DNA from 4 places in the Comamonas sp. 14P8.1.4 genome. Region 1 is predicted to be linked to each of the others. Evidence: riboswitches for the same ligand, from Rfam matches in the RefSeq annotation. Region 1 holds a riboswitch; each other region holds the start of a gene.
What was found. Region 1 has a riboswitch for cobalamin ahead of AC27VO_RS07710 (TonB-dependent receptor). Riboswitches for the same ligand answer to the same signal wherever they lie in the genome.

Region 1 (7,424 bases):
CAAACAACGCCGCATCTTCGGTTTGGTGGTGGAGCCGGTTGGCAGCAAGACCTAAAAGCATGGTCAGAGGTGTCCTTCACAACCGCGCACGAAATGGTGAGGTGTGCGCGTGCCAGCAAGCATAGACCCAAATGCCCAACCTCTTGGGCTGTGCGCCCACCCATGCGGTGGCTGCATCGCCCCAGTCCACAGGCTGACACGGTCGATGCAACGGATGAAAATTCATAGCTGCCAGCGCTTGATGTGCCTTCATCAGAGGCATTTTTCACCAATGTGCAAACAAAGCGACACCACACCCATCTGGTTCTGCTAGCCTGCACACGCTGCTGCAATGTGGCGCTTTGTTGGCTCTCTGGTATGGGTTTTTTTGTGTCTGCTTCCCCCTCTTCTGCAGCTGCGGCAATGTCGCCAGCTGCCATGTCCCCGCTGTTTGTCATCGGCCTGCTCGCACTGCTGCTGGGCTTTCAGCCGCTGACCACTGATCTGTACCTGCCCGCCATGCCGCTGCTCACGCAGCAGCTGCAGGCCACAGTGGCCCAGACGCAGACCACGTTTTACGCCCTGATCCTGGCCTTTGGCTGCGCCCAACTGGTGTGGGGCCCTGTGTCTGACCGCTGGGGCCGCCGCCCGGTGCTGCTGGCCGGGATTGCGCTGTACGTGCTGGCCGCCGTGGGCTGCGCCCTGGCCCCCGACATGCCAGCACTGATTGCTTTTCGTACCCTGCAAGGGGCCGCACTGGGCGCCGTGGTGATGGCCGCGCGCGCCATCGTGCGCGACCTGTACGCCCCGGTGGAAGGCACGCACGTCATGTCCAAAGCACTGACGGGCCTGGGCGTGCTGGCCTGCTGCAGCCCCCTGGTGGGCAGCTGGCTGGCCCAGCACGTGGGCTGGCGCTCCACCATGGCGGTGCTGGCGGTGGTCGGCACTGCCGCTTGGGTGCTGGTGTGGCTGCGCTTTCGCGAAAGCGTGCAGCACTTCAACCCCCACGCCCTGCAGCCGCAGCGGCTGCTGCGCAGCTGGAACACCATCCTGCGCCACCCCACCTTCCTGGCCTATACCGCCACCACCACCTGCTCGTATGGCGCGCTGGTCGTGTTCCTGACCGGCGCACCGTTTGTCTTTACCCAGGTGCTGGGCTGGAGCGCTGCCGACGTGGGCTGGCTGCTGGCCGCCAACGGCGTGATCTACATTGGCGGCACCCTGCTGTGCCGCCGCCTGCTGCCGCGCCTGGGCGTGCGCAACACCGTGGCCGTAGCGGGGGGCATTTCCGTGCTGTGCGCGGTACTGCTGCTGGCCCTGGCCTGGGCCGATGTGCGCAGCGGCTGGGCCTATGCCGCTGCCTGCCTGCTGTTTCCGATTACGCACGGCATTCAGCAGCCCTGCGGGCAAAGCGGTGCGGTCAGCGCCTTTCCGCAGGCTGCGGGCATGGCTTCAGCGCTCAACGGCTGCATCATGATGCTGTTCGCCTTTGTCACCGGTCAGATCCTGGGACGCAGCTTCAATGGCACTGTGTACCCCTTGGTTTTCGGCCTGGCCGCATGGTGTTTCGCCGCAGCCTTGGCATCATGGACGCTGGTGCGCCGCCACGGCGCGCCAGCGCGCACTGAAAGCCCGTGCCGCCGCCCGGTTTGACCTGTTTTCTCCCTGCCCTATCTTGACTGCCTCCACCCACACCCTGCCCTGCATTGCGATTGCAGGCCCCACCGCTTCTGGCAAAACCAATGCCGCTCTGGCCCTGGCCGCTGTGCTGGCACAGCGTGGCCAAGCCTGTGAAATCATCAGTGTGGATTCCGCCTTGGTCTATCGCGACATGGACATTGGCACAGCCAAGCCCACGGCCCAAGAGCTGGCCGCTGTGCCCCACCACCTGATCAACATCCTGGACCCCCTGCAGTCCTACAGCGCTGCCGAGTTTGTGCAAGACACCCAGCGCCTGGTGGCCGAGATTCGCGCCCGTGGCGCCATTCCGCTGCTGGTGGGCGGCACCATGCTGTACTTCAAAGCCTTGTTCGACGGCATTGACGAAATGCCCGCCGCCGACCCTGCGGTGCGCGCCCGCATTGATGCCCAGGCCGCCGAGCTGGGCTGGCCTGCCATGCATGCCGAGCTGGCCAAGGTCGACCCCGAAACCGCCGCCCGCCTGGCCCCGGCCGACAGCCAGCGCATTCAGCGTGCGCTGGAGGTGTGGCACGTCTCCGGCCAGCCGCTGTCCAGCTTTCACCAAGCAAAAAAGAGAGCTGAAAGCGCAGAACCAGCCTTCGATTGCACGCTTTTTTCTTTGGAACCCAATGACCGCGCCTGGTTGCACCAGCGCATTGCCCAGCGCTACGACACCATGCTCGACGCGGGCTTGATCGATGAAGTGCAGCGCCTGCGCGCACGCGGTGACCTGCACCCCGAGCTGCCCAGCATGCGCTGCGTGGGCTACCGCCAGGTCTGGGAAGAGCTGGACTGGCAAACACGCAAAGGCACACCCAGCATCAACTTGCACCTGGTGCGCGAAAAAGGGATTGCCGCCACGCGCCAGCTGGCCAAGCGCCAGATCACCTGGCTGCGCAGCATGCCCCAGCGCCACGCCATTGCCTGTGACGACCCCATGGCCACCATGCACCTGGTGCAAGCCGCCCTGCTGGTGGTGCAAACCGCTGCCCAGCCGCGCTGAAGCCGGGCACCGCGCGCCTACGTTCTGAAACACCGCGATGCCTGCCTGCGCATAGCATGCAGGCATCGCCTGTTTCTGGAGACTGCCTGTATGCCGCTGCCCCGTTTACCTTTTCGCTCCCGCCGCCTTGGTGCGGCATTGCTGACCGCTGGCGCCTTGCTGCTGTCGGCCTGCGCACAGGACCGTTACTACGTGCCCTCCGAGACCACCGCCAGCCCCCAAAGCGGAGTGACGGTGTACGGCGAAATCGACACCAGCGTGGTGCACACGCGCTAGCCACAGCCCGCCCAGGCCCGACGGCACCACGCCCGCCCGGGCTAATGCAGCTGGGGTATCATTCAGCAACTGCTCCTTACAGGGAGCAGTTTTGCGTTATCGGTGCCCATCGCTGTTCCAGCACAGGGTTAAACGGGAAGCAGGTGCGCGACACCTTCGGTGTCTGCAAAGCCTGCGCTGCCCCCGCAACGGTCAGTGTGTCTAACTGCATGATCACGCCACTGGAGCCCTGCTCTGGGAAGGCCATGCAGCTGTTTGATGAACAACACACGAGCCCGGAGACCGGCCGAAACGCATGCAAGCGGATGTGCTGCGGGGTGGTGGCGACATGCTCGGCAAGATGCATCTTGCGCGCATACCTCTTCTTCTTCCCCCCACAGCCATCCATAGACCACACATCACCGCCTTTGTGGGGACGCAAACGCGGTGCCATGGATTTCTTCGGCATGTCGTTTCGTTTTTCTCCCCGCAGCTGTGCTGTGGGCTGTGCCCTGACGGGCTTTTCCTTGCTGGCTGCGGCCCAAACCGAGGTGCAGCAACCCCATGTGGTGGTGTCCGCCACGCGCATTGAGATGCAAGACACCGATGCGCCTTACGCCTCCGAGGTGCATACGCGCGAGCAAATTGACCGCTCCGGCGCGCACTCGGTATTTGACTATCTGGCACAGCAAAGCTCGCTGCAGATCACCCCGCAATGGGGCAACCGCAATGCGCCCAACATCGCCATGCGCGGCTTTGGCGAAGATGGCTTCCAGAACGTGGTGATCTCAGTCAACGGTCGGCGTCTGAACAACATCGACAACGTACCGGCCCTGGTGGGTTCTATCTCGCTGCGCGATGTGGAACGCATTGAAATCACCAAGGGCAGCGGCGCCGTCATGTACGGCGATGGCGCCACGGCGGGCAGCATTCAGATCTACACCAAAGCCCACGACAGCGCCAGCTTGGACCTCTACGGCGGCAGCCATGGCCAGCGCGGCGCAGTGGCATCCGTGGGCATGGTCAAAGACAAGTTCGACCTGTCCCTGACGGCCGATCACAGCCACCACAATGGCTGGAGCCAACCCGATGCCACCGGTCACCAGGACAGCAGCGAAGCCAACACCTGGCGTCTGGCCAGCAACATCCAGGTCGCGAAGGGCCTGCAAGCCAATGTGGAAATCGGTGCCAGCCGTATCGACAACCGCTTCCCGAACGCGCTGTCCGCCCCCGCCTTCCATGCCAACCCGAGCCAAAGCAGTGGCAGCCCCTACCCACGCCAGGTATCTGACAGCCGCTACTGGGGCCTTGGGCTGCAATACCAGCTCAATGCCGCCTGGAAGCTCACGGCGCGCCACCACAGCGAGGACAAGTCCAGCCAGTACAACAGCTTTACTTACCCGGGCTCCACCAGTGACTACGCGCAGCAGTCCAACGAAGTTGCGCTGCAATACCAGCGCGGCGCCCTCACGGTGAATGCGGGCGTGCAGAGCGTGGAGGGTGAACGCCTGTCTTCCGTCGGCCTCATGCGCAAAAACAATCTGGGCGGCTTTGTGCATACCCAATACCTGTGGAACGACTGGACGCTCTCCGGTGGTCTGCGCCGGGAGCGCATGCGCTACCGCTACGCGTCGCCCGGGCAAGCCAACTCCAGCCAGCAGGAGTACCACACAGCCTGGGAGCTGGGTGCCAACCACCGCCTCTCGGACCAGGTCTCGGTCTTTGCCAACTACAGCGATGCTTTTGCCTCACCCGACATTGATCGATTTTTTGACTTCAACACCTACAGCTTTATAGGCTTTGGCGCCGCCACCCAAAGCCGCACGTTCACGCTGGGCGCCAACCACACCACCGCGCGCAACCGCCTCAAAGCCTCTGTGTTCTACGCCAAGTTGCACGACGAGATTTACTACGACCAACTGTCGGGCTTGAACGGCAATCTCGATCGCTCCCACAAATACGGCGTGGAGCTGCAAGACCAATGGCAGCTGAACACCCGCAACCAGCTGAGCGTGAACTACACCTGGACCCACGCCACCATTGACCGTGAAGTGCAAGGCACCAGCAACTACAGCGGCAAACAAACACCCGGCGTGCCTCGCCACAGCCTGACACTGGGCTGGCACCTGCGCGTGGCCGACAAGGGCCACCTGCAGCTGTCACACACCTGGCGCAGCAGCCACTGGGCCATTGGCAACTTCAGCAACGACGCCATGTACCGCCAGGCCATCTACAGCGCCACCGATGTGTCGTACCGCCACCAGGTGCACCAGCATGTGCAGCTGTATGCTGCGGTGAACAATCTGTTCGACCACGCCAACAGCGTTGCCGTCAACACCTGGAAGTACGGGCTGTACCCCAGCAACTTTGCACGCACCTGGAAGATTGGTGCGCGCATCGACTTCTAAGCACCGCGCCGCCGCCTGACGTGCCCTTCCTGAAAGCTGCTGCATGCAGCTTTCTTTTTTGGCGGAATACGACAGGCGGTAGCACCTGCTCTTTGCCAGCCCCCACCACGCCCCTCTCCCACCTCTTCCCCCGTCAGCGGCTGGCCGCATACCGTCCGGCCAGCCATCACAGCAAAAAACACGAAAAACCCAGTCCACATCTGCGGTGCATGCTCTCCTTTTAAGTACACCGCATGCACAACTGGGTGGTGTTTGCCACGCCCAATAGGCACGGGCCGTGCAGGCAAGCAGCCCCCCATCTGCGTCAGCTCGGCGATTTCGGTACAGTCATGCCCCTACACGCCTTGCGCGCACGCAGCACATACAACCACCATGACCCAAGATAACGACCGCATCAACGAACTCAAAAAAATCGAAATGTGCGATGCCTGCGCCGGTATTCAGCGCAACTGGCGCAAAGCCCCCGGCCACGTTGAGCTGGCCCAGGGCAGCAACTACAAGCGCGAGCGTGAAACCGGCACCGTCACCGTCACCCGCTATGTGTGCGAACGTTGCGGCACCAACTGGGAATACGAAAACGACAAGAAGAACATGCACGCCGGCTGGTCGCTGACCGGTCGCCGCCCCACCAAATACTAAGCATTTGCTTAAAAAAATCAGAGCTATCAGCGCTGATGGGATAAGGGCTACACCCTCAAAATGCCAATAAAAAATCTGCCAGGCACCCGCCATGGCAGCTTTTTTTGCGCCCCGCCCGCCTGACGTTCAGGTGGGCCAAAGCATGGGCGGCAGACGCCTTCGCTTAGAACCCCGCCCCTGGCTTGCTCAGATAAGCCTTCTCGGCCTCCGTGCTCTCGCGGCCCAGGATGGGGTTGCGGTGCGGAAAGCGGCCAAACTCGCGGATCACATCCAGGTGGCGGTGCGCGTAATCCAGCGTGCCCTCAAAGAAATCGCGCAGCGCAGGCTCGGCCTCCTGGTACAGCTGCTCGAACGCCACCACGCTGCTTTGCTGCATGGCCATATCCTCGGCGTGCTCCAGCGGCAGGTACATGAAAATGCGCGCCATGGCGGGAATGGACTCGTCCACATCCCAGCCCAGGTCAATCGCCTTCAGCGCCAGCGTGCGGGCCTTGGTGTCGCCCGCAAAGCTCTTGGGCGTGCCGCGATAGGCATTGCGCGTGAACTGGTCCAGCACAATCAGCACCGCCAGCATGCCCAGCGGGGACTCCATCGCCTCGCCATCGAGCTTGCCTGCCAACGCCTCCTGCAGCACCGCGCCAAACAGGTGGCGAATCTCCTCATCCACCTCCTCCGACTTGGTAAACCACAGCGTCTTGCGCGTAGGCACACTCGCCGCCGTAGGCAGCTCTGCGCCCAGCCAGTACTCCAGCACCTGCGACAGGCGCGGATCCAGCACATGCGCGAGCGGGATAGACAGTTGTTTGGAGGTATCCGACATGGCCATTCCTTTTCTCTAAAACCGAAAGCGTGATCCACCCAAGCGTAGCGCAGTGCGCCACACGGTAGCGCCCAGCACCACGCATGGCCCCCAAAACCGGGCGCTGCACAACGCGGAGGCCCCAGCTGCAGCCCGCCTGGATGGAAAGGGCCGCCGCGCAGCCACAACGCCGCATAGGGGTGCAGGGGTTCTCTGCGCATGGTGCATGCCACCGCCGCAAAGATCAAGGCCGTGCCCTGGCTGCGCCCTTGCCCACCCCTTCGCGCGCCCCCTTGCCCTGTGCGCCAGCAAGAACAACAAAACGCTGACTGGTAGCTGTCACCGCCCCCCAGCAGTGCATGCGCGCTGCACAACGTCAACAAGCGTTAATAAGACCACTTGAAATACATAGCTGCCTGCACAGGCAATGCAAGGGCTGGCCGCCAAAAACACTTGAAACCCTGCCGCCGCAAGACCCACGGCCCTGTCGGCTATGCGCCCCCCGCGTTCACGCTTGCCCCTATAAAAAGAAACCAATTGATACAAAAACGAATGCAGCCTGCGAGGGAGCACCTGCACCGCACCGAGACATGGCCACCCTGATACCTGCACTGGGCACTTGTGTACACCGCATGACCTCTGGCGAAAAGCGCCACAAGGC
Region 2 (7,424 bases), on a different contig from region 1:
GCCGCCACTGCGCGTGGGTGGGAAGGAAACCAGGCATGAAAGTAACTGGCGTGGACACTGCCGTGCTGGTACACCGCCTCGCCTTGCTGCGCCTGCACCGGTTGCTGGGCGCGGCTGGTGCGGGCCATGACCGCCACCGGGCTGTGAAAGCGTGAGTAGTGGAAGGTATGGCCACGCAGCACGCCACCCTGCTGCACGCATTGCTGCATGCCCAGGCCTGCCAGGCGCGGCTGCATCTGCGCCGTACCGGGCAGGATGCCCCACATGGGGTAGACCTCACCCGACGCGGTCTGGATGCTGTCGCCCAGCGCCAGCATGCCACCGCATTCGGCCCACACTGGCTTGCCTGCGTGCACATGGGCACGCACATCTTGCTGAAGGGCCGTATTCGCAGCCAGTGTGGCGGCGTGCAGCTCTGGGTAACCGCCTGGCAACCAGAGTGCATCGCACGCCGGCAAGCGCTCTCCCGCCAAAGGCGAGAAGAACGCCAGGCGCGCGCCCATGGCCTGCAAGCAATCCAGATTGGCGGGGTAGATAAAGCTGAATGCTGCATCGCGTGCCACCGCCACGGTACGGCCTTGCAGCCAAGGCTCCATGGGTGGGATGAGCGCAGCAGGCTCTGCAGGGAACGTCACCGACCAGCGCTGCTGCCATTCCTGCCAGGGCATTTGCCCCAAGGCCGTGGCAGCCAGCGCATCGGCCGCTGCATTGAGGCGCTCCATGGCGTCGGGCAGCTCGTGTGCAGCCACCAAACCCAGGTGGCGCTCAGGCAGCAACTGCGCGTTTTTGCCCTCTCCCACACGCTGCAAAGCGCCCAGCCACACGCCGGGATCGCGCACGCTGGCTTGCAGCATCTGGGCATGCATGCTGCTGCCCACGCGGTTGGCCAGCACCCCCGCCCAGGGCAACCCTGGCTGATACTGCTGCATGCCCAGCAACAAGGCGCCAAAACTGCCTGCCATGGCGCTTGCATCAATCACCAGCAGCACCGGAATCCCTAGCTGTGCAGCCAGATCAGCAGCCGTGGGGCTGCCATCAAACAGCCCCATCACGCCTTCAATCAAAAGCACATCGGCATGGCGTGCGGCATCGGCCAAACGGGCCCGCACCTCCTCCATGCCCACCATCCAGGCATCAATGTTGTGCACCGTGGCTCCGCTGGCCAGCTGGTGCCAGTAAGGATCCAGAAAATCAGGCCCGCACTTGAACACCCGCACCCGGCGCCCCTGGCGCGTGTGCCAGCGGGCCAAGGCAGCCGTCACAGTCGTTTTTCCCTGCCCCGATGCGGGGGCGGCAATCAAAAGCGCCACACAGGAAGGAGATGTTGAAGACTGGGTCATGGAGCAACGGGCAATGCGTAGCAAGATAAAAATGAACCTTGGTGATGGTTGCTGAATCCGAGACGCTCTCCAAGCCACAACCCACCAGCAGGTGCACGCCCCCCACCCTTGTCATGGCAGCTGGCCGCCTGCACTTTCGTGCCCGGCTTCCAAGCTGGCGCCATGGTTTCAGCACCCAACGTGGCATGCCGTTGCGAACGATGTGCCGGCCACGACCCTGCCGTGGCATTGCACAGATGCTGAAAGCCCACCGAGCTACGCCACGGCATGCACCACGCAGCAGAACGACGCAATGCCAATGCAACGACACCAGCGCACCGTGGATTCATCAAGAACATGGGGGATTTTGGAGATATCGACCCGCGCCAGCCTCCCCGCCAGCAATGGGTAACCATGCCCACCGAAGCGGGCACACCAATGTTGGCCGGTATCCGGGCTGGTTCCTCAGGTCCATCGCCTTCCCAAATGCTTGTTCAAGGCATTCAGTGGCTTGTGATGATGGATGGGCGCTATGACTAGCGCCAAGAACTCACCGTTGCGGGGGCAGCGCAGGCTAGGTGGTGCTGAAGGTCAACACCGCCACCCTGCTTCCCGTTGAACTGCAAACTTGTGAACCAAGCTGCGAGCACCAACATTTGAGTGGTCGATTCTAATGCTGGAAAAAGTCTGCTGGGCAGCGCAACCGGCATTCACAGCCCGCACCGGGCCCAATGCACGCCAGCATTGACAGCTTGAAACAAGCTTTTGTAGCTATATCTTGCGATCTGCCCTAAATTTGCGATTCCCTTCAAAAGGGCAGTCCTACAATTGGAGCAATCCATGACGACACCATCCATTCTTGACCCCGTTGCAGGGCGTGTAGAGCTGCTACTGGAGCAGTACGAAGCTATGCAGCACGCGAATCGCCAACTCAGCGAAGAGATCCAGGCTTTGCACAAGGAGCGTGACTCGCTGAAGTCACGCCTGAAAGCTGCGCGGGCACGCGTGGATGAGTTGATCGAACGTTTGCCGGTCAATCAGGAGGCATCTTGAGCCAGCTAGAAACACAAATCCTGCACCAGGACTATCTGCTGACCTGCCCTGACGGACAGGAAGCACAGCTGCTCGAGGCGGTGGAACGGGTGGATCACCAGTTCCAGCAAATGCTGGACAACACCAAGCTGCGTTCGCGCGAGCGTATTGGTGTGTTGCTGGCCGTCAATCTGGCGTTTGAAAGCCTGGAGCTGCGCAACCAGCTGCAAGCCCTGCAACAACAACTTGCTGCACTGCAAGGTGCCCAGGACACTGATGGTGCAGCACTGACTGACGCCGATGCCGAGCGTTTGCACGCTTTGGAAGCCCAAGCCAGCCACGATCAGGCGCTTGCCAGTGCCTTGGTGGATCGCATCGATCAAGCCTTGGCGCAGGCAAGCCAACCGCTGGCGCACACGCAGCCATCCATGGAAGCCATGGTAGACGCAATGCCCGCAACCACCGATATCGGCATCGACACAGATTTAGACAACGCCGCTCAAGTGGAATTGCCCTCCACGCCTGCGGAAAGCCTGTAAAATCGCACCTGTCTGCAATCCGCCGGGCTTTATATTGCCTTGAACCAATGCTCATTGAGCACGGGCTTGATACATTGCCTAGCAAGCGTGATCGTCTCGCGTCAGACGAACCCAACGTTAGGTTGCTCTCGCCCACCTGAACCCCCGGTTCAGGATGACGGCTCGGTGGTTTTGCAGACACCTTCATTCGCCATTCGGCACCACCCCCCAGCGATTTCCCTTCTAGCGGCACCACAGGGACGGCTTGTAGACCAAGTCCATCCACAACGCCCACAGTGATACGGCCACCAGCATCAGGCCTGCAGCGCGTGTTCCCCACTCTGAACGCCAGCGGTTGACCCTCCCGCTGAGCCAGCGCCACGCCAGTGGTGCAGCCAGCAGCCACAGCCCACTGCCCACCCCAAATGCCAGCATGCTGATGCCCCCCGTCCATGCAGAGCCGCTCAGTGCCGCGACCAGAACCGCCGAATAAAGCAAGCCACAGGGCATGCATGCCCAGGCCATTCCCGCCAGCAAGGCACCACCGCGCAAAGACAACACAGGCTGCACCTTGGCCCAGACCACACGCCCTGCGCGCTCCAGCCACACGGGCTGCTGTCCCTGAAACAGCATGAGCAGCCCCCAGGCCAAAATCGCCAGGTGCATGAGGACCCATACAGGGTGCAAGGCAGAGGTTTGATCCGAAAACCAGGCCACTTGCTCCATGGCCAAAGCGGCCACGGCGCCCAGCAAAGCGTAGCCAAGCAGGCGCCCCAGATGAAACTGGCAGGTGCTCCAGCTCCAGGCCCGGCGTTGCGGTGACCATGCTGCATGCATCTGCACGACTTGACCATGGCCCTGGATCACCGCATGGCAAGGTGCCGCACACATGGCAAGACAATGGGGCCCACCCACGAGCCCCATGAAAAATGCGGTCCAAAGCAAGGAAAGAATCATAGGGATCAGATGATCCGCGAGAATCGGGCACGATTGCGATCTGCCTGCAAATAACGGTCAAACACCAAGGCCACGCCACGTACAAAGAACCACCCTTTGGGGGTGACCGTGATGCAGTCATCGGAAATCGTCACCAGACCTTCGTCCTGCTGGTCTGCCAGCGCCTCAATTTCTGCTGCAAAATATTTTTTGAAATCGATGAGCCACGCACTGTTGATGGACTCATAGAACACCTCGCCTTGGCACATGATGGTCATGATCACCGCGCGGCGAATGGTGTCGTCCCGTGACAAGGCCAAACCACGCACCACGGGCAAGCGCCCTTGGTCCAACAGGTCGTAATACTCTTCCAGCGTTTTTGCATTTTGGCTGTACGTTGCTGCCACACGGCCAATCGCAGACACGCCCAGCGCAATCAGGTCGCAATCGGGTTGCGTGCTGTAGCCCTGGAAATTGCGGTGCAAACGCCCTTGGCGCTTGGCCACTGCCAATGCATCCTCCGGCAGGGCAAAGTGATCCATGCCCACATAGACGTAACCCGCAGCCATAAAGCTCTCAATCGCGGCCGACAACATACCCACCTTGTCGGGCGCGGATGGCAAATCGGCCTGCAAGATGCGCCGCTGAGGCTTGAAGCGTTCTGGCAAATGTGCATAGGCATACAGCGCAATGCGATCGGGCCGCAACTGCGCCACCTGCTGCAGCGTGCGCGCGAACGATTCCGGATTTTGCTTGGGCAGTCCGTAGATCAGGTCAACGTTGATCGACTCAAAACCCAGCTCGCGCGAAGCCGCCACCAAATCAAACACCTGCTCTGCGGGCTGCTCGCGGTGCACGGCTTTTTGCACCTCGGGATCAAAGTCCTGCACGCCAAAGCTCAGGCGGTTAAAGCCGATTTCCTTGAGTACCGCCAGTCGCTCTCGCGTGACAGTGCGTGGGTCGACTTCAATCGAATACTCCCCCGCAGGGTCAAACTGAAAGCGCTCGCGCAGCATGCCCCACAGCGCGCGCAATTCATCATCGGTCAGAAAGGTTGGTGTCCCACCACCGACGTGGAACTGGCTCACCGCCTGGCCACGACCGCAATGCTGCAGGTGCAGATCCACCTCACGCTCCAGATAGCGCATATAGGTGACCGCACGCTCATGGTGCTTGGTAATGATCTTGTTGCAGGCGCAGTAGTAGCACAGCGAATCGCAAAACGGGATGTGCACATACAGCGACATCGGCTGCTTGGCCGCAGCGGCCACTTTGCGCTGCTTGAGGGCCAAGATATAGTCACTATCGCCAAACGCCTCCACAAACCTATCCGCTGTGGGGTAGGACGTGTAGCGTGGACCTGGCACGTCATAGCGACGCAAGAGCTCGGGGGTGACAACTGTCATGAAGTTCTTCCTTGATGACAGGACTTTGCAACAATTGGCCACCTTCATCCTTGACGTGCATCAAGAGGTTGCTGTACAAGCGATGTCACAATTTAACTTACATCATTCATAGCAACTGCGAGCAATTCGATAGTTTCTTTTTTCTGATCTTTAACCGCACAAGCCTTTGATCTCTCCAAGACCCCGGGCTTTTGAGTACATGACTCCTCCAACCATCAAAGTTACCTGCTCCAACTGCAATCTGCGCGAACTCTGCATGCCCGTAGGCCTGAATGAGCAGCAGCTGCAGCGCATTGATGACATTGTGGCCACGCGCCGCAAAGTCAAACGCGGAGCAACGCTGTTTCGCAATGGAGAAGCATTCACATCGCTCTACGCCATTCGAACCGGTTTTTTCAAGACCTGCGTCGCCACAGAAGATGGTCGCGATCAAGTGACCGGTTTCCAGATGGCCGGCGAAATCATTGGTTTGGATGGCATTGTCAATGACCACCACACCTGTGACGCCGTCGCACTGGAAGACGCGGAAGTGTGCGTGATGCCTTTCGATGGTCTGGAAGAAATCTCGCGCGAAGTGACCGCACTGCAAAGCCATGTGCACAAAGTCATGAGCCGCGAAATTGTGCGTGAGCACAGCGTGATGCTGCTGCTGGGCAGCATGCGCGCCGAAGAGCGCTTGGCTGCCTTCATTTTGAACCTGGTGCAACGCCTGCATGCCCGCGGTTTCTCGTCTTCTGAGCTGGTGCTGCGCATGACGCGTGAAGAAATCGGCAGCTACCTGGGCCTGAAGCTGGAGACCGTCAGCCGCACGTTCTCCAAGTTTGTGGAAGAAGGCATGGTGGAAGTCAAACAGCGCCACGTGCGCATTCTGGATACGGCGGCCCTGCAACGTCTGGTCAACAGCCAGCACGAATGCAATAAATAAGCGCTACCCACCATCAAAAAAAACCTCCCCGCTTTCGCCAGGGAGGTTTTTTTATGGCCAACGTTCAGGCTAACCAGCGGCGCAGCGCCAGCGCAGGCGACTTATGCGGCCAGGCGCTTCACTTCACAGTGCAGAGGGCTGTGCATTCACCTCAGCGGCAGACATGGACAGCAGCACCGTCAGATAACCCGCCGCCGCAAACACGGCCCAGAATGCAAAAAATGCCAAGGTGTAAATGGCCGTGCGGGACAGCTGCACACCCTGCCCCAGCCACAACATGTCTTGCGGATCAAAGGCGGCAAACACCAGCATTTCCATCACACCGGCCGCCAAGAAGGCAGGCCACAGAATCCACATTAAACGACGTGTCCACATACACCCTCCTTCGCATGAAGTCTGTACCTATTGTGAACATCGATCCTTTGGCTGGTGTGTGGGAGAAACACTCAATAAAAACAATAGCTGCAAGCGCTTATCAAGCAATGATTTGAAATGGATTCAATCCTCAAGCCATTGCATACCAAGCGCTAGCAGCTACTGATAGTGAAGCACCCGTTTTACTTGGGTGAAAGATCAGGCAAGTCTGCATCCGGCGTGGTGGCATGGTTGCGTGCCGCACCGGCTGGGGCCAGGCTTTTTTCGGCATGTCGCAGCTCCTGATTGATATGCAGCCCCTTTTGGTAGTAGTTCTCATCGACCACCGGATCTGCACCGCGCATGGCAATCATGGCCGTTGTCACACCGGCCACCACGACAATCGCAGGGCCTGCCAGCACCAGCCATACGTGCCCGTATTTCCACCAGGGGCCCGACTTCTTTTCCAGCTTCTTTGCAATCTGAGACATACCAAACTCTCTTTGAATCAAACAGGGTGTGCAAGGGCTACGCCTTCCACACACCATGCACCGCTTTTAGCGCGGCACGATAAACACCGACTTCTCCAGCACGTGACCCTGGCCGCTTTGCGCCGTGATCTCGAACTCGATCGGGTGTGAGCCCGCCTGCGCAGACCCATATGGGATCTGCACCCGCACCGCAACCCCACGCGTCTGCGCTGCATCTACCGCAACAGCCGTAGCTTCCGCCACCTCAATGCCCTGCAGCCCCTTGACCGTGACCACATAGGTCTGCGCCAGCTCTGTCGCATTCATGACCTGCAGGCGGTACACATTCTCCAGCTTGCCACCCGAGGCAATGCGCGCCAGCGAGGCACGGTCACGAATCACGTCGACTTTCAGCGGCTCACGCACAGCCATGCTGACCACCATGGCCACCGACAGCGCCAGCA
Region 3 (7,424 bases), on a different contig from region 1:
AACGGGTATGGCCAGCACTGCTGCCACCCACAAAGAGCGTTGTAGCTGCCGGCCTTCCTGTGCATGCCGTTCGGCGACAGCGCCACGGCCTGTTGCTGCTGCGGCTGTATTGGCCACCATTTGGGCGGGATAGCCCGCCTTGGCCACTGCAGCCGTCAGTGCCTGCACATCCACATGCCCTGCCACTAGCACGCTGGCGCGCTCCATGGCCAGATTCACCTGCGCCTGCAATACACCTGGTTGCTTGCGCAGCACCCGCTCTACACGCCCGACACATGAGGCACACGTCATCTCCTGCACCTGCAGCTCCAGCGTTTGCTGGGGCACCGTGTAACCTGCGGCCTCAATCGCGGCCATAGCGGCAGGAACATCGGGTGCTGCGCTGAATTGAATGCTGGCGTTTTCTGTAGCCAGGTTCACACTGGCATCGTGTACCCCGGGAATTTTCTTCAAAGCCCGTTCAACGCGCGCCACGCAGGAAGCGCAAGTCATACCCTCAATGGGCAACACTACAGCAGAAGAATCCGAAGAGAGCGGTGCAATCATGGCTCCAATGTACGTCTTTCATCCCTTGGATGCCGCCCTGCAAAGCAAAAGGCTGCCATATGGCAGCCTTGATCAAGCGTTTGCGCAGTCTCGCTGGCTACTGCAATGCCATCGGCGTACGCAGCTCCATTTCATGCCACTTGAGGGCCACCAGATGCTTGAGCGCCATCCCCTCAGGGGCCGCCCAGTCTTGCGCCACCTGCGCCAGCGCAGGATGTTGCACACCCCACTGCACAAATGCTTCAGCTTGATAGCTGTAAGGCAGGCCATCCAGCATATCCAGCAAGCGCAGCAACATCAGATTGCCCTGGCGCCCTCGGTAAACCGAGCGCTCCATGCGCCATAAGGCGAAGCCCGCCATGGCGGCAGGCAGAACAATGCCAAGCACACCCACACCCGGGGTGGAGAAGGCCTGATAGATCACGTAGACCATGGCCAGCACGATCACACCAAACAGCGTTGCAATCCCATAATGCCGCCGCGCAATGCGATCTTGGTGTGCCACCGCGCGGCGTGCAAATTCAGCGGGAGAAGCCTGCAGCGCCTTCACGCCCTGCGCCAAGTCATTGGCATAGGCTTGTTTGGCCAGCGACAAGACAATGTAGATCTGCTCCACATCCTGCGGCTGCAAGAAGGCGTCAAAGCTATCTGGTGTTGTGTGGAAAGAAACTGGGGATCGGGGCATGACAACAGCTCGGGAGGAGATTCGTGCGCCACTCTAACGAGTTCACTGCAAAGCTGCCACAGAGCGCATGAAAGCCAATACGACCACGTGCAATGCCACAACCCAATGGTGCGCTATGAGCCGACACCCCGTACTGACCGCCCGCAACCAATCAGTCAGTCACTTGGCGTCGGTTGACGGCGTACCCGAGCTGAGTGAATCAAGCAGCGTTTTCTAGCTTCACGAAGAAGCAGTGTCGGACCTTCTGGCCGGACTGCCATAACTCTTGCTCTCAAACGGAACTTCCTGAACACCTCTTCGTTGATTAATAGCCAGCGTCATCACGAAGAATAAGTTGCACAGGGTATTGCACATGCGGGGCAGAATATCAGGAACCTCTTTGCCACCTTCCTCCTCCACACGCACCATGCAACGAATCGCTTTCTTGGCTGAGGAGCGCGCTTGATGCAGCTGTGGAACGGGTGCTGCGCCACGCGGCAAGACAAAAACATGCTCACGGTCACCCACTTCGGCACGATAGTGATGCAATTTGGCAAGCAGCCATTGCTGGTCGGACTCCTCCACCGCCAAGCGACCACGAATTGAGCCGTTGATATGAAAGGCCAATGGCTGCAAATCTTCCAAATCCTGACGAATGTCTGCCATATCGTTCGTGCTCGCGGCAACAGCACTGCCAATCAGGGCGCATAACTCATCGGTGGTGACTTCAAAGTCGCAGAGGTAAGAGGTTTGATGGATGAAGGGGTAGCAAACTTCATCCCAGTTTTTACTGAGTTTCATAGTGTTCCTTTGCAAATGGCATTTGCATGCAGCGCAAAAAAATCTCTGCAGCTTCTGCCATGCGAGGGCCAGGATGTGTGGTGATCCGGCGCTCTTCTGCTGTCAGCCGACAAATGCGTTTGTGCTTCACCGCCTGAATCTTTTTCCACCCAGGTCGCTGGTGCACGGTCATTGTGCTTTGTGCGTAGGTTTGAATAATGAGATCCGGTGCTTGTTGCACCACATACTCGGGTGAGAGCTTGGGAAAGAGGGTTGCGCTACCCGCAGCAATATTTTTCGCCCCCAAAGCCGCTAACAATTGCCCCATGAAAGAAGCCGGTGAGGCTGCATACATGACGGCATCCACCTCAAGGTAAACACGTTGTGCCGGTAGTTGCGCAGCTTCATGCGCAAGCGCCAGCAACCTGCTTTGCATTGTGCGAATGGTGTCAGATGCATGTTGCGTCTCTAGCCAGCCATCCAGCTTATGCAAGACCGCATGCACTTCCTCAACCGTGACTGCATCCACCCTCTGCACGTTCAACCCCAAGGCTTGCAACTTTTGGAGTACAGGGGGAACATTTCCAATCAATACCAAGTCAGGCTGCAACTGCAGAATCGACTCCATATTGGGCTGCCAAGTTTTACCCAACCGGGGTAGCCCCCGTACGCTGGCGGGATCCAGAGAGAAATCATCAACGCCGACCAAACGATCGCAAGCCCCTAAAGCACAAACAGCCTCCGTGGCGGAAGGCAATAAAGAAATGATGCGCCCTGTCTTGGCCCATGCCTGCTCCGTAAGAACAGACAGGGCCAAGAGGGAAGCTGCGCTGATGACGCGCAGCAAAGACATTACTTAGGCGTCCATTTGAGGGTCAGGTATCCAGCGCGACCGCGTTGGTTGTAGCCATAAGCCGTCTCGTACACCTTGTCCGTCAAGTTGGAAATACGCGCTTGGAACGCCCAATCTTTATTGAGCTGGTACTCGGCATAGGCATCCATGGTGGTGTAGCCCGCTAGCGTCTCAGAAACTGAGCGCTGGCGCTCGCTCGCATACAAGGCGGATGCACCCAACTTCCAAGCCCCCCATGACTTGTCCAGCGCAATAGAAACTTGGTGCTTGGCCCGGTTCATCAGTACGGCACCATCACCATCTCGAGCGCTAAGACGTTCATAGTTGGCGTTCAGATTCCAGCTATCTTGATTAAGGTGGTACTGCAGAGACCAGCCTTTCAAGCGCGCTTGATTCACATTGGCTGGCTTCCAAGTCCAGCTACCAGGTGCAATAGGCGCCCATGCAATCAAGTTCTCCACTTTGTTGTCAAACCCAACAAGCTTGAAGTGATGAGAGGCGATGCTCCAGTCAACCCCCAACTCATTGCCGTGTGCAACTTCTGGTTGCAGCAGAGGATTCCCTAAGCCTGGGTAGTAAAGATCGTTGAATGTTGGAGCCTTCAAACTACTGGCACGGCTTGCATGCACACGCAGGTTGGGCAAGAGTTCATAGCCATACGCCACGCCCCATGTGTTGTAAACCCCATATTGGGAACTATCATCTCTTCGGATATTCACCTGCCATGAATGCGCATTCAACGCACCATTCAATCCAGCGTAAGCTGCATTGGTGGAGCGTTCGGACTGATCAAAGGCCGTCGTCGTTGATATTTTTTGCTCTAAGCGCTCAAATCCTGCAACAACAACACCCAGACCGGTCTTGATTTCATTGCCCCACTTGAACTCATCTTGGCGAGTGTTATATGTTGTGCTACTCAAAGTTGCCGAAGCAATATCCAAATCACGATTCCATTGTTTGTCCAAGGCACGCGAATAGCTCAGTGAAGTTTTCCATTCCTGGGTGAATGCGCCGGAAAGCTTCAAAGCACGTGTGCCAGCATCTGAATCTAGCCAAGACTGTGCTGCTGCCCCGTTGTCAGATTCTGCGAAGCCATCTGCTTGCATGAAATTCCCGTCCAGACGCCATGTGTCGTTGAATGCGTATCCAAGGCTGGCCGTTACGGATGACTGGTTGAATTTATCAACATCGGGATTGAATATATATGACCCGATTTTGCTATTGCTGGCTGAAAAACCGGGATCAACGACACGTGCGACGTTCAGACTGTAATTCCACCCCTTCTGCTCACCAATCAGTCCTGCTTTAGCATCTTTATAGCCACGACTGCCCAAAGTGGTCGATGCACTTGGGGTCAATGCTTTTCCATGCCCCTTGCCATTTTTCGTGAATATCTGAATAACGCCACCAATAGCATCGCTGCCATAAAGAGCGGATGCCGGCCCATGCACAACCTCGATTCTTTCGATTTGCTCCAAGGGCAGACTTTGTAATGAAGGATCTCCTGCTGTGGCAGAGCCAAAGCGCGCGCCGTCTACCAACAAAATCACTTGAGAACTACCACGCAAGCTGATGCCCTGCGTTTGCCCACGGCCGCCGTTGCTGGTCATCCGGGCGCCTGCCAATCTTTGCAGCACTTCTGCCAAGGAGCGTCCACCCAGGTTAGAGATTTGCTCAGCAGTGATCACCCGAACATCAGCCAAGGTTTCATCCAACTTGGTTTCCGATCGTGTGGCGGTCACAACCGTGGTATTCAACCGTTTTTCTGAATCATTCTGCGCATGCGCTGTCGACGCAGCAGCAATGGCAATGGCTGCCCATGCAAAACGTGCAGGCTGGCGCACAGCTGCGCCATGCAAGATGGAGGTGTGGATAGTCATATTTCTTGAGTTGTACGCACAGCGTCCCCGCAAGTGCGTCACAAAAAACCGAAGAGTGCGGAGCAGCTTCTTCGAACCATTTCCGGCCGGTCTACAGACTGGTGCACCGACTACCTAAACCTTCCCAAAGCCAAAAGCTTCAGTGGTTGTAGCAAGGTAGGCTGGTCTTACGACCCGTGCACACACTGTTGCGGGGGCAGTACATGCAAGGTGGCGCACTGAAGAGCGCGCACCCTCTCATGTTTCCCGTTTAACTGCGCGGCCAGGGAAGACCGCGCGAGCACCAGAAAGCGGGTTAATTCTAAGGCTGGAGGCAACTTCATGCTGCCTCCAAGCTGGTAGCCGTAGTAGTTCAACCACAGCCCATTTTTTACATGGTGCCAATTTCAATTGGGCGCCAAACACATCCACGAGAAACGTGCACGACCCTATCCACACAATCCCGCATAACCTTGGCTGCGGAGTGTTTATGTCAATCTTTTTTTGAATTTACAAAACAAAACAATGACAAAGCGAAGCCCAAAGAGAAGCGGCCTCCTCGATCTAAGGCACTGTAATTCCAAGGGAAGCAAGCTTGAAGAGCAAGAAAAAGTGAAATGCTTGAAGCAAGCTCCTAGCACTTTTTGACAGATCAAGTCAGCGATCAATGGCTGCCCAAACTGGTTTTCAAAAAAGTTTTGGCGCATAGAATTCATCTTGTTGGTGCACTAGCGTGAGTTCTCAAGCTAGGGTTAAACGAGAATCAGGAGGCCTTGTTCCGACGAGGCTAACCTGAACTGCCCCCGCAACAGTAAGTGAGGTGCATTGCAGTTTTTTTGCAGTGCGCGGTAACACAAGCAGCCACTGAAGCCTCGGCTTTGGGAAGGCGTGTTACCTGTGCCTACCAGTCTGGATACCGGCCAACAAGCAGCCAAGAACACGTTCTTGGCTTTTCATCAACCGTACAGGCGGGGACGCCTGGGTGGCTGCATATGCTTTCTTGGACCAACCAGCTAGGTACACCTGCTTTGCGCCGTGTGCCGCGACCTGCGTCTTTAGCTATCAGAAACCTGTCGTGCCACTGTCTAGCAGGGCTTGAAGGCTTCATGATCACTCTTTTTTCCAAACCCCATTGCCCCCAATGCACGATGACAGCGCGCACCTTGGATCGCCAAGGCTTGGCCTACGAAGTCGTTGATGTTTCCCAGAACGCGGAAGCCGCAGCTCAAGTGCAAACATGGGGCTACCGCCAAGTCCCCGTGGTCAAAGCGGGCGATGAACACTGGAGTGGTTTTCGCCCAGACCGCTTAGCCGCATTGGCAGCCACGGCTTAAGGCCGATCATGGCTCGCTGGGTTTTTTATTCTTCCAAAACTGGAAATACAGCGCGGCTCCTTCAACAAGCGGGACTGTCAGGACTTCGAATTCCACGCACCCCCGAAGAAGCACAGCCTGAGATTACAGCGCCCTTTGTCTTGCTCACCCCGTCGTTTGGGGATGCCCAAGGCAACGGCGCAGTACCCAAAGCCGTGATCCGTTTTTTGAATGCGCCAGAGCGTCGTCAATGGCTACGCGCAGTGGTGGCCTGCGGGGATCGCAATTTTGGCGCTGCCTTCGCTCAAGCTGGCGACGTGATTGCCCGCAAATGCGATGTTCCCCTGCTGCTACGTGTGGAAATGGCCGGAACGCCCACGGACTGGCAACGTCTGCGCCATATCGACCAGCATTTTCTGTCTTCCAATTTACCTACTGTCCGAGAAGCTTTGCGATGAACCTGAGCACCCCTACTGAATTGGACTTTCACGCCCTGAACGCCATGCTGAACTTGCCTGATGCCCAAGGCAAACTGCAGTTCGATGCCGACCGCAAGGCCGCACGCCAATACTTTCTACAGCATGTGAATCAGAACACCGTGTTCTTTCACTCGCTGGAAGAAAAACTGAACTACTTGCGCTCGCAAAATTACTACGAAGCAGAGGTACTGGACGCGTACTCTCCCAAGTTTATTGAGCGGATTTTTAAAGCGGCTTTTGGCAAAAAATTCCGCTTTCCCACCTTCCTTGGCGCCTACAAGTACTACACCGCTTACACCCTTAAAACCCGTGATGGAAAACGCTATCTGGAGCGCTTTGAAGACCGGGTGGTGATGGTATCGCTGGCCTTGGCACGCGGTGATGAAAAACTTGCCATGCGTTTAATGGAAGAGATCATTGCAGGGCGTTTTCAACCCGCCACACCCACGTTTTTGAACGCCGGAAAAAAACAGCGTGGTGAGCTAGTTTCGTGCTTCTTGCTACGCCTGGAAGACAACATGGAAAGTATCGGCCGAAGCATTAACTCGGCACTACAGCTTTCCAAACGCGGGGGCGGCGTGGCTCTGTTGCTCAGTAATCTGCGTGAGTTAAGTGCTCCAATCAAAGGTATCGAAAATCAGTCCTCCGGAGTGATTCCCGTGATGAAGCTGCTGGAAGACGGCTTCTCGTACGCCAACCAGCTGGGTGCGCGCCAAGGTGCAGGTGCTGTGTATCTGAACGCCCACCACCCGGACATCATGCGTTTTCTCGACACCAAGCGCGAAAACGCGGACGAGAAGATCCGCATCAAGACGCTGTCGCTGGGCGTGGTGATCCCCGACATCACCTTTGAGCTGGCCAAGAAGAACGAGGACATGTACCTGTTCTCGCCGTACGACGTGGAACGTGTCTACGGCAAGCCATTTGCCG
Region 4 (7,424 bases), on a different contig from region 1:
AGCGCACCATCGTTGATATCACTGCCTGGCAGCATCTGATGGCTCAGAATGCGCTCGCGCAATTTGTCAGCGATGGCGATACACAGTGAGTGGGCTTGCAGGGGTTGGACAGTCATGGCGTCGTGCAGGTTGAGGCTTTACTGGCGTTCTTCAATCGGCACAAAGCGCAGATCGTCAGGGCCGGTGTAGTTGGCACTGGGGCGGATGATCTTGTTGTCTTGGCGCTGCTCGATGATGTGGGCGGCCCAGCCGCTGGTGCGGGCAATCACGAACAAGGGCGTGAACATGGCAGTGGGCACGCCCATCATGTGGTAGCTGACGGCGCTGAACCAGTCGAGGTTGGGGAACATCTTTTTGACTTCCCACATCACCGATTCCAGACGGGCCGCGATGTCGTACATCTTGGTGCTGCCGGCTTCATCCGACAGTTGCTTGGCCACGCCCTTGATGACCACATTGCGTGGGTCGCTCACGGTGTAGACGGGGTGCCCAAAGCCGATCACGACTTCCTTGGCTTCCACGCGGCGACGGATGTCGGCCTCGGCTTCGGCGGGGTTGTCATAGCGTTTCTGGATTTCAAATGCCACCTCGTTGGCGCCCCCATGCTTGGGGCCGCGCAATGCGCCAATCGCGCCAGTGATGGCGGAGTACATATCGCTGCCCGTGCCTGCGACTACGCGGGCCGTGAAGGTGGAGGCGTTGAATTCGTGCTCTGCGTACAAATTCAGCGAAGTGTGCATAGCGCGCACCCAACTGTCCGAAGGCTTGGCGCCGTGCAGCAGGTGCAGGAAGTGGCCACCGACGGAGTCGTCCTCAGTCTCCACCTCAATGCGGCGCCCCGAGTTGCTGAAGTGGTACCAGTACAGCAGCATGGAGCCGAGCGATGCCATCAAGCGGTCGGCAATGTCGCGGGCGCCGGGTAGGTTGTGGTCGTCCTTCTCGGGCAGGGCGCAACCCAGGGCCGAGACGCCGGTGCGCATCACATCCATGGGGTGGCTGGCGGCGGGCAGTTGCTCCAGTGCCGTCTTTACGCTGGTGGGAAGACCGCGCAGCGCCTTGAGCTTGCTCTTGTAGGCCTTCAGTTCAGCGCGTGTGGGCAGCTTGCCATGCACCAGCAGATGGGCGATTTCTTCAAATTCGCAAACCTCGGCGATGTCCAGAATGTCGTAGCCGCGGTAATGCAGGTCATTACCGGTTTTGCCCACGGTACACAGCGCTGTATTGCCAGCCGTCACTCCTGACAGGGCCACGGATTTTTTGGGCTTGAACGTGCCTGTGGCAGTTGGATGGCTGGCTTGGACGGTGGGTTCGGCCACGATGCTCATATGGGTCTCCTTGGGTAGATATGGGTGGCAATCAAAAGTGTTTACAGACTTTTGATCTGCCATACTTCGCAATCTACGCAGTTGCTTTACACAGCGATAGCACTGAATTAGCGAAACATTGCGAAGAGAAATTCGCCAATTTGCAAATTTTGCGAATTTCTCTAGCCATAAAACAGGGAGACGCTGAGATGGCCAAAACTTTCATGGGGGTGCGACTGCGTAGCCTGCGTGCCGAGCGCGGCATGACGCAAGCCGCGCTGGCGCAAGCACTGGAGCTATCGCCCAGCTACCTCAATCAGATTGAGCAGGACCAACGCCCGCTGACCGTGGCTGTGCTGCTCAAGATCCACAAAGTGCTGGGCGTCGATATTCAGCAGTTTTCTGAAGATGAAGAAGCACGCCTGCTGGCGCAATTGCGCGATGCCATGGCCACGCTCCCACAGCCTGAAGGTGCTGTACCGCTGCCCGAGTTGCGCTCAGTGGCAGCCAAAATGCCGCAGCTAGCGAAGGCACTTCTGGCCATGCACCAGCGTCACTTGGCAAACGAACAGAGGCTGGAGGCATTGACGGTACGCTTGGGCGACAACCGCGCGGAGATGGATGACGGCAAACCGCTACTGGCAGAGCCTTTGCAACAAATGCCGTTTGAGGCGGTGCGCGATTTCTTCTTTGGCCACCGCAATTATTTTGATGCGTTGGATCGTGCAGCCGAAGACCTGGCAGCCCAGGCCCATGAGCACGCAACCACCCAAGGCGGCAACCAGATTGATTGGTTGAAATTTCGCCTGCACGCAGCGCACCAGGTTGTGGTCTTGCGGGAGACTCACAGCAGTGCACAAGCCGAGCCTCACCACCGACGGTTCGATGCTGCGGCGCGCACCTTGTATGTGGCGCCACAGCTGCGCCCTGCGCAGCAAGCCTTTCAATTGGCAACGCAGTTGGCGCTGTTGGAATTTGATGTCCTGATAGACGACATCTTGAAGGCCATGCATTGGCAGGATGAGGCCACGCGGCGCTTGGCACGTATGGGTCTGGCCAACTATGCAGCCGGCGCTTTTGTACTGCCCTACGGTGATTTTTTACAGGCTGCGGAGAGCCTGCAGTACGACATTGACCTGTTAGAACGTCAATTTGGTGTGGGGTTTGAAACCGTATGCCACCGACTCTCGACCTTACAGCGCGCAGAGGCTCCAGGTGTCCCATTTTTCTTTGTGCGTGTGGACCGCGCCGGAAACATCAGCAAGCGCCAATCGGCCACCCATTTTCACTTTTCTAAGACAGGCGGCACCTGCCCGCTTTGGGGTGTTTATGAGGCATTTTCACAGCCTGGACATATCGTCCCACAACTGGCATCCATGCCCGATGGACGTGTTTATCTGTGGATTGCTCGAACCATCAGTCGAGCGGGTCATGGTTGGGGCGCACCTGGAAAAACTTTCTCTATCGGCCTCGGATGTGATTTGCAACACGCGGCACGGCTCGTTTATTCCAAAGGCTTAGATTTGCGCAATGTGGATGCTGCAATGCCCATCGGTATGGGTTGCAAGGTGTGCGAGCGCATCGCCTGCCCGCAGCGTGCTTTCCCCTTTGTGGGTAAGCGATTGAGCGTCAATGAAAATGAGAGTGGGTTTGTGCCTTATGGATAAGTGTTCATGCATCGGCACAGGCCATCTGTGAATTTTGAGATGCAGCTTTGAATTGACCTGAATCGACCAGCTTTTCCTAGATAGCTGCTAGTCCCACGGAATGCATCTCTCAAATGCTGCTGTCGCAAGATGTCATTCCGTGAGGCTGCAAGCCCCCAAGGGGCAACCAGGGAGGGTCAAAGTGACATGGCTGTAGTCACTGCCTCCCTTGGTATTCAACGCCCTATTGCGGCATCCACTTCACACCCAGCCATAAGGTTCGACCGGCTGTCGCGTAGCCCTTGGCATACTCATAGTCATGGTTGAAGGCGTTATCCAAACGTGCAGTCATGAGGAAGTCTTTTCCGAGTTGGCGAGACGCAGACAGATTCCACAACGCGTACCCGGTTAGATTCTTCTCAACACCCTCTTTATCAAATCGGCTGCTGGCTGCTTGTACTTCTGCACCCCAGGTCCAATCTTTCCACGCTGTATCAGCGCCCAGCGTGGCATATCGCTGTGATCGACGTTGCAGGAAATTTCCGGTTTTGGTGTTTCTTGGGTTTTGGAAGTCTGCAGAGGCATACCACCGGACTGGGCCTGTTCGCCACTGCGCTGCCAAGGTGATGCCTTCTAGCAAAGCTTCATCGACATTCAGGTAGCAACCAGTGGCAGCGCATGAGCCTTGACCAGACTGGAAAGCCACAAGATTCTTGACTTGGTTGCGGTAGGCGGTTGCACTGAATGAGCGATCGTTCTCACTCCAGCGCAAGCTCACTTCTGTGTTGCGGCTCTTCTCTGGCTCAAGGCTTGCATCGCCGTTGGCGCCAAAACGCTGAATCAGCGTTGGCACACGGAAACCTGTGCCGACCGAGGCGGTGGTCTTCCAGTTCTCGGCAAAAGCCCATCCGTAGGCGATGGTAGCGGTTTGTTTTCCGCCAAAATCGCTGTCTTGGTCATAGCGAACGTTCATTTGTACCGAGTGGGCGTTCCAGCTGCCCGCATAGCCCAGTCCTATCGCATTTTGCTGGCGAGAACGCTCCAGACCTTTCAGTCCGTTGTTGTGCAAAGTATCTTCACGACGCTCCAGCATGGCGGAAAACAAGCCCAGGGAGGTGGAAAGCTCATTGCTCACCAAATAATTGCGCAAATTTGTTTTGGCAAAAAATGGGCTTTTAGCGATTGTTTCGTAAACAGCTCTAGATTCGCTGACCGCCACGTGGGTTTTAAATTTTTCTGTCCATTGGCTGTCCCATTGCAAGCCATAGGCATCTAAATTGCGGATGGCCCAGTCTTCCTGATCCGAACGATTGTCATAACCAGCTTTGGAGTCACTGGTCAGCGCTGTCACGTTCAAGCGCTGTGCGTCACTCAGCTGCAGTCCAATGCGTGCATTGGCTGAGTTGAGCAAATAGCCATCTTTGTCATGGTTTTTTCCAGTGGGTTGACTATCAAACCCATCACTTTCTGCATAGGACATGCCGACGGCATAGTCCCAGTTACCGGTGCCTCCGCTGAAGCCCGCAGTGCTTTTGAGCGTCTGGTATGTCCCTCGGCCGATGGATACATAAGGTTTGAACCCATCTTCGCCACGCTGTGTGAAGATTTGTATGGCTCCTGCCATTGCATCTGAGCCGTAAACAGCGCCTGAAGCACCGCGCAGAATTTCAATGCGCTCAATGGCGTCAAGCGGGATGGACTCCCACTGTGCACCACCTGATCCGTTCTGCGCATCAATGCGAATGCCATCGATATACACAGCCGTGTGTTGCTTGTTGGCTCCGCGCAGGAACATCTCTGTGGTGCTGCCAGCTCCACCTGTTCTTGTGATTTGAATGCCAGGTACTTTGGCCAACAGATCTTCGATGGAAGATGCGCCACTGCGCTCGATGGTGGCGCGATTCACGACGGTGATATCTGACAGTGCCTCGGATAGATTTTGCTCGTAGCGCGTGGCAGAAACCACGACTTCAGGCATCTCTGCCGCCAGCGAAAAAGCTGCAGGCATCAGGGTTAAAGCAACAGCTGCGCTGACAGGGCGCACAGCCAACGACAAAACAGCGCGAAGGCGCTGTTGTTCAATTCTCTTCATGGGAAATTTTGAAAAATTCGCCCGACTGACCTCCCCGTCAGCGATGGGCAAACAATATTTGAAGGACTCTTCAAACGAAACTTCGTTGGCCGGTATACGGGCTGGTCTGGCACTCCCTAGCCTTCCCATTCGCAAGTCAGACTTGCGCACAGTGGCGGATCAGAGAGCGGCTCTTTCAAAGAGAGAACATGGACTCACCGTTGCGGGGACAGCGCAGGCTAGATCACGCCTCGTCAAGGCGTTTGCACTCTGCTTCCCGTTTAACTGCACTGTCAGAATGACAATGCGGGCACCAACGAAACTAGATTTTCTGTCTGAGTGAGGCCATACAGCTGTTTTATGAGCTGCGGCATTGGCAATGCATTGCCACGCGATGGCTCCTCAGACCGACAAGGGGAAAGCCTGCAAAAGGCTCTCCCCTTGAACTCCTTGCAACAGCGTTAGCTTTTTGCGCACACCTCTGCATCTTTGATTGGGTTGCTCACATAAAAAGCGAAGAAATCTGCCTGCGTAATGGAAAAAGCCCGTTCGAGCTTCTCCATCAATGGTTTCTTCATCGGTTTTTTGTCAGTTTCTATATCTTTCAGATACTGACGATCTACTCCAATTGCCTGAGCCAGCTGAATCTGGCTCATTCCCCTGCTTTTACGGAAGGTCGTTAGCACAGGGCCAATAAAAACCGCTTGCATACTTGATCAGAAGTTCCAGTCCTCGTCTTCAGTAGCAACAGCTTTACCGATCACGTAAGAAGAGCCAGAACCTGAGAAGAAGTCGTGGTTCTCATTGGCGCTGGGGCTCAGTGCAGCCATGATGGCAGGGTTCACTTGGCACATGTCATTGGGGAACATGGCCTCGAAGCCCAGGTTGCTCAGCGCCTTGTTCGCGTTGTAATTCATGAAGCGTTTGACGTCTTCGGTCAGTCCAACGGGGTCATACAGCTCTGCGGCGTAGTGACACTCCATTTCGTACAAGTCGTACAGCATGGCATAGGCTTCCGACTTGATAGCTTCCTGCTCTTCGGCAGGGAGCTTGGCAAATGCCAGCTGGAACTTGTAGCCAATGTAGTAGCCGTGCACGGCTTCATCGCGAATGATGAGGCGAATCAAATCGGCAGTGTTGGTGAGCTTGCCGCGGCTGCTCCAGTACAGCGGCAAGTAAAAGCCGCTGTAGAACAGGAAGCTCTCCAGGCATACCGATGCAATTTTCTTTTTAAACGCATTTTCTGTTGCGTTGTACTCTTGCAGGATGAGCCTTGCTTTCTTTTGAAGCCAGGGGTTTTCTTCAGACCAGCGAAAGGCTTCATCAATTTCAGCAGTGGAGCACAGTGTCGAGAAGATGGACGAATAGCTTCGTGCGTGTACGGCTTCCATGAACGTGAAGTTCGATAGCACGGACTCTTCATGCGGTGTGACAGCATCTTGCATCAGCGAAGGCGCGCCCACTTGGTTTTGAACGGTGTCCAAAAGCGTCAAGCCGGTGAACACTCGAATGGTGAGTTCTTGTTCACTGGGGCGCAGCGTAGCCCAGGAGGGGATATCGTTCGAGAGTGGAACTTTCTCAGGCAGCCAGAAGTTGGCGGTCACGCGATTCCAGATCTCCAAATCTTTCTCATCGTCCAAACGATTCCAGTTGATGGCTTGAGTAATGAAGGTCATCTTTGTACTTTCTTGACGGTAGAGGGCTCAGAGGGTGCAGGACACGCAGGCCGACGTCACTTCCGTGCCTTCGAGTGCCAGCTGGCGCAGGCGGATGTAGTAGATGGTCTTGATGCCCTTCTTCCAGGCATAGATTTGGGCTTTATTGATGTCGCGTGTCGTAGCGGTGTCCGGGAAGAACAACGTGAGTGACAAGCCTTGGTCCACGTGCTCTGTGGCAGCTGCATACACGTCGATGATGGCGTTGGGGCCCACTTCATACGCGTCGCGGTAATACGCCATGTTTTCGTTGGAGAGAAACGGAGCGGGGTAGTACACGCGACCAATCTTGCCTTCCTTGCGGATCTCGATACGCGAGGCAATCGGATGGATGGAAGAGGTGGAGTTGTTGATGTAGCTGATCGACCCTGTGGGTGGAATGGCCTGCAAATTGCGGTTGTACAGGCCGTGAGCCATTACGTTCGCCTTCAGCTTTTCCCAATCGGCGCGCGTAGGTAGCTGCACGCTGTTCTTGGAAAACAGGGCTTGTACGGTCTCTGTCGTAGGCAGCCAGTCGCGGCAGGTGTACTTGTCAAAGTATTCACCGGTGGCGTACTTGCTGTCTTCAAACCCTGCAAAGCGCTGTTTTTTCTCCTGTGCCAACAAGCATGAAGCGCGCAAGCAGTGGTAGGCCACCGCTGCGAAATAGACACTGGTGAATTCCACTGCAGCCGGGCTGTCGTAGTGA

Region 2: another riboswitch for cobalamin. It lies ahead of AC27VO_RS09655 (cobyrinic acid a,c-diamide synthase CobB); the one in region 1 lies ahead of AC27VO_RS07710 (TonB-dependent receptor).
Region 3: another riboswitch for cobalamin. It lies ahead of AC27VO_RS01335 (glutaredoxin family protein); the one in region 1 lies ahead of AC27VO_RS07710 (TonB-dependent receptor).
Region 4: another riboswitch for cobalamin. It lies ahead of AC27VO_RS01310 (TonB-dependent receptor domain-containing protein); the one in region 1 lies ahead of AC27VO_RS07710 (TonB-dependent receptor).

The regions. Positions count from the first base shown of each region.
Region 1 is NZ_JBYOKN010000003.1:151,490-158,913, forward strand. It holds gene AC27VO_RS07690 (methylglyoxal synthase) at 1-67, opposite strand, end outside; gene AC27VO_RS07695 (multidrug effflux MFS transporter) at 403-1,632, shown strand; gene miaA (tRNA (adenosine(37)-N6)-dimethylallyltransferase MiaA) at 1,652-2,662, shown strand; gene AC27VO_RS07705 (hypothetical protein) at 2,753-2,938, shown strand; cobalamin riboswitch at 3,022-3,242, shown strand; gene AC27VO_RS07710 (TonB-dependent receptor) at 3,385-5,325, shown strand; gene AC27VO_RS07715 (hypothetical protein) at 5,698-5,964, shown strand; gene AC27VO_RS07720 (DUF924 family protein) at 6,128-6,784, opposite strand; gene AC27VO_RS07725 (DUF6216 family protein) at 7,383-7,424, shown strand, end outside.
Region 2 is NZ_JBYOKN010000004.1:74,327-81,750, reverse strand. It holds gene AC27VO_RS09655 (cobyrinic acid a,c-diamide synthase CobB) at 1-1,340, opposite strand, end outside; cobalamin riboswitch at 1,746-1,988, opposite strand; gene AC27VO_RS09650 (DUF904 domain-containing protein) at 2,160-2,372, shown strand; gene AC27VO_RS09645 (cell division protein ZapA) at 2,369-2,890, shown strand; gene AC27VO_RS09640 (sulfite exporter TauE/SafE family protein) at 3,113-3,826, opposite strand; gene hemN (oxygen-independent coproporphyrinogen III oxidase) at 3,832-5,211, opposite strand; gene fnr (fumarate/nitrate reduction transcriptional regulator Fnr) at 5,411-6,136, shown strand; gene AC27VO_RS09625 (hypothetical protein) at 6,260-6,511, opposite strand; gene AC27VO_RS09620 (FixH family protein) at 6,694-6,981, opposite strand; gene ccoG (cytochrome c oxidase accessory protein CcoG) at 7,048-7,424, opposite strand, start outside.
Region 3 is NZ_JBYOKN010000001.1:278,783-286,206, reverse strand. It holds gene AC27VO_RS01360 (heavy metal translocating P-type ATPase) at 1-546, opposite strand, end outside; gene AC27VO_RS01355 (hypothetical protein) at 644-1,231, opposite strand; gene AC27VO_RS01350 (hypothetical protein) at 1,451-2,011, opposite strand; gene AC27VO_RS01345 (ABC transporter substrate-binding protein) at 1,998-2,843, opposite strand; gene AC27VO_RS01340 (TonB-dependent receptor domain-containing protein) at 2,843-4,723, opposite strand; cobalamin riboswitch at 4,791-5,026, opposite strand; cobalamin riboswitch at 5,407-5,641, shown strand; gene AC27VO_RS01335 (glutaredoxin family protein) at 5,809-6,036, shown strand; gene nrdI (class Ib ribonucleoside-diphosphate reductase assembly flavoprotein NrdI) at 6,045-6,473, shown strand; gene nrdE (class 1b ribonucleoside-diphosphate reductase subunit alpha) at 6,470-7,424, shown strand, end outside.
Region 4 is NZ_JBYOKN010000001.1:270,881-278,304, forward strand. It holds gene AC27VO_RS01295 (GntR family transcriptional regulator) at 1-116, opposite strand, end outside; gene prpC (bifunctional 2-methylcitrate synthase/citrate synthase) at 138-1,325, opposite strand; gene AC27VO_RS01305 (short-chain fatty acyl-CoA regulator family protein) at 1,514-2,971, shown strand; gene AC27VO_RS01310 (TonB-dependent receptor domain-containing protein) at 3,195-5,042, opposite strand; cobalamin riboswitch at 5,113-5,354, opposite strand; gene AC27VO_RS01315 (helix-turn-helix domain-containing protein) at 5,483-5,731, opposite strand; gene nrdF (class 1b ribonucleoside-diphosphate reductase subunit beta) at 5,738-6,697, opposite strand; gene nrdE (class 1b ribonucleoside-diphosphate reductase subunit alpha) at 6,725-7,424, opposite strand, start outside.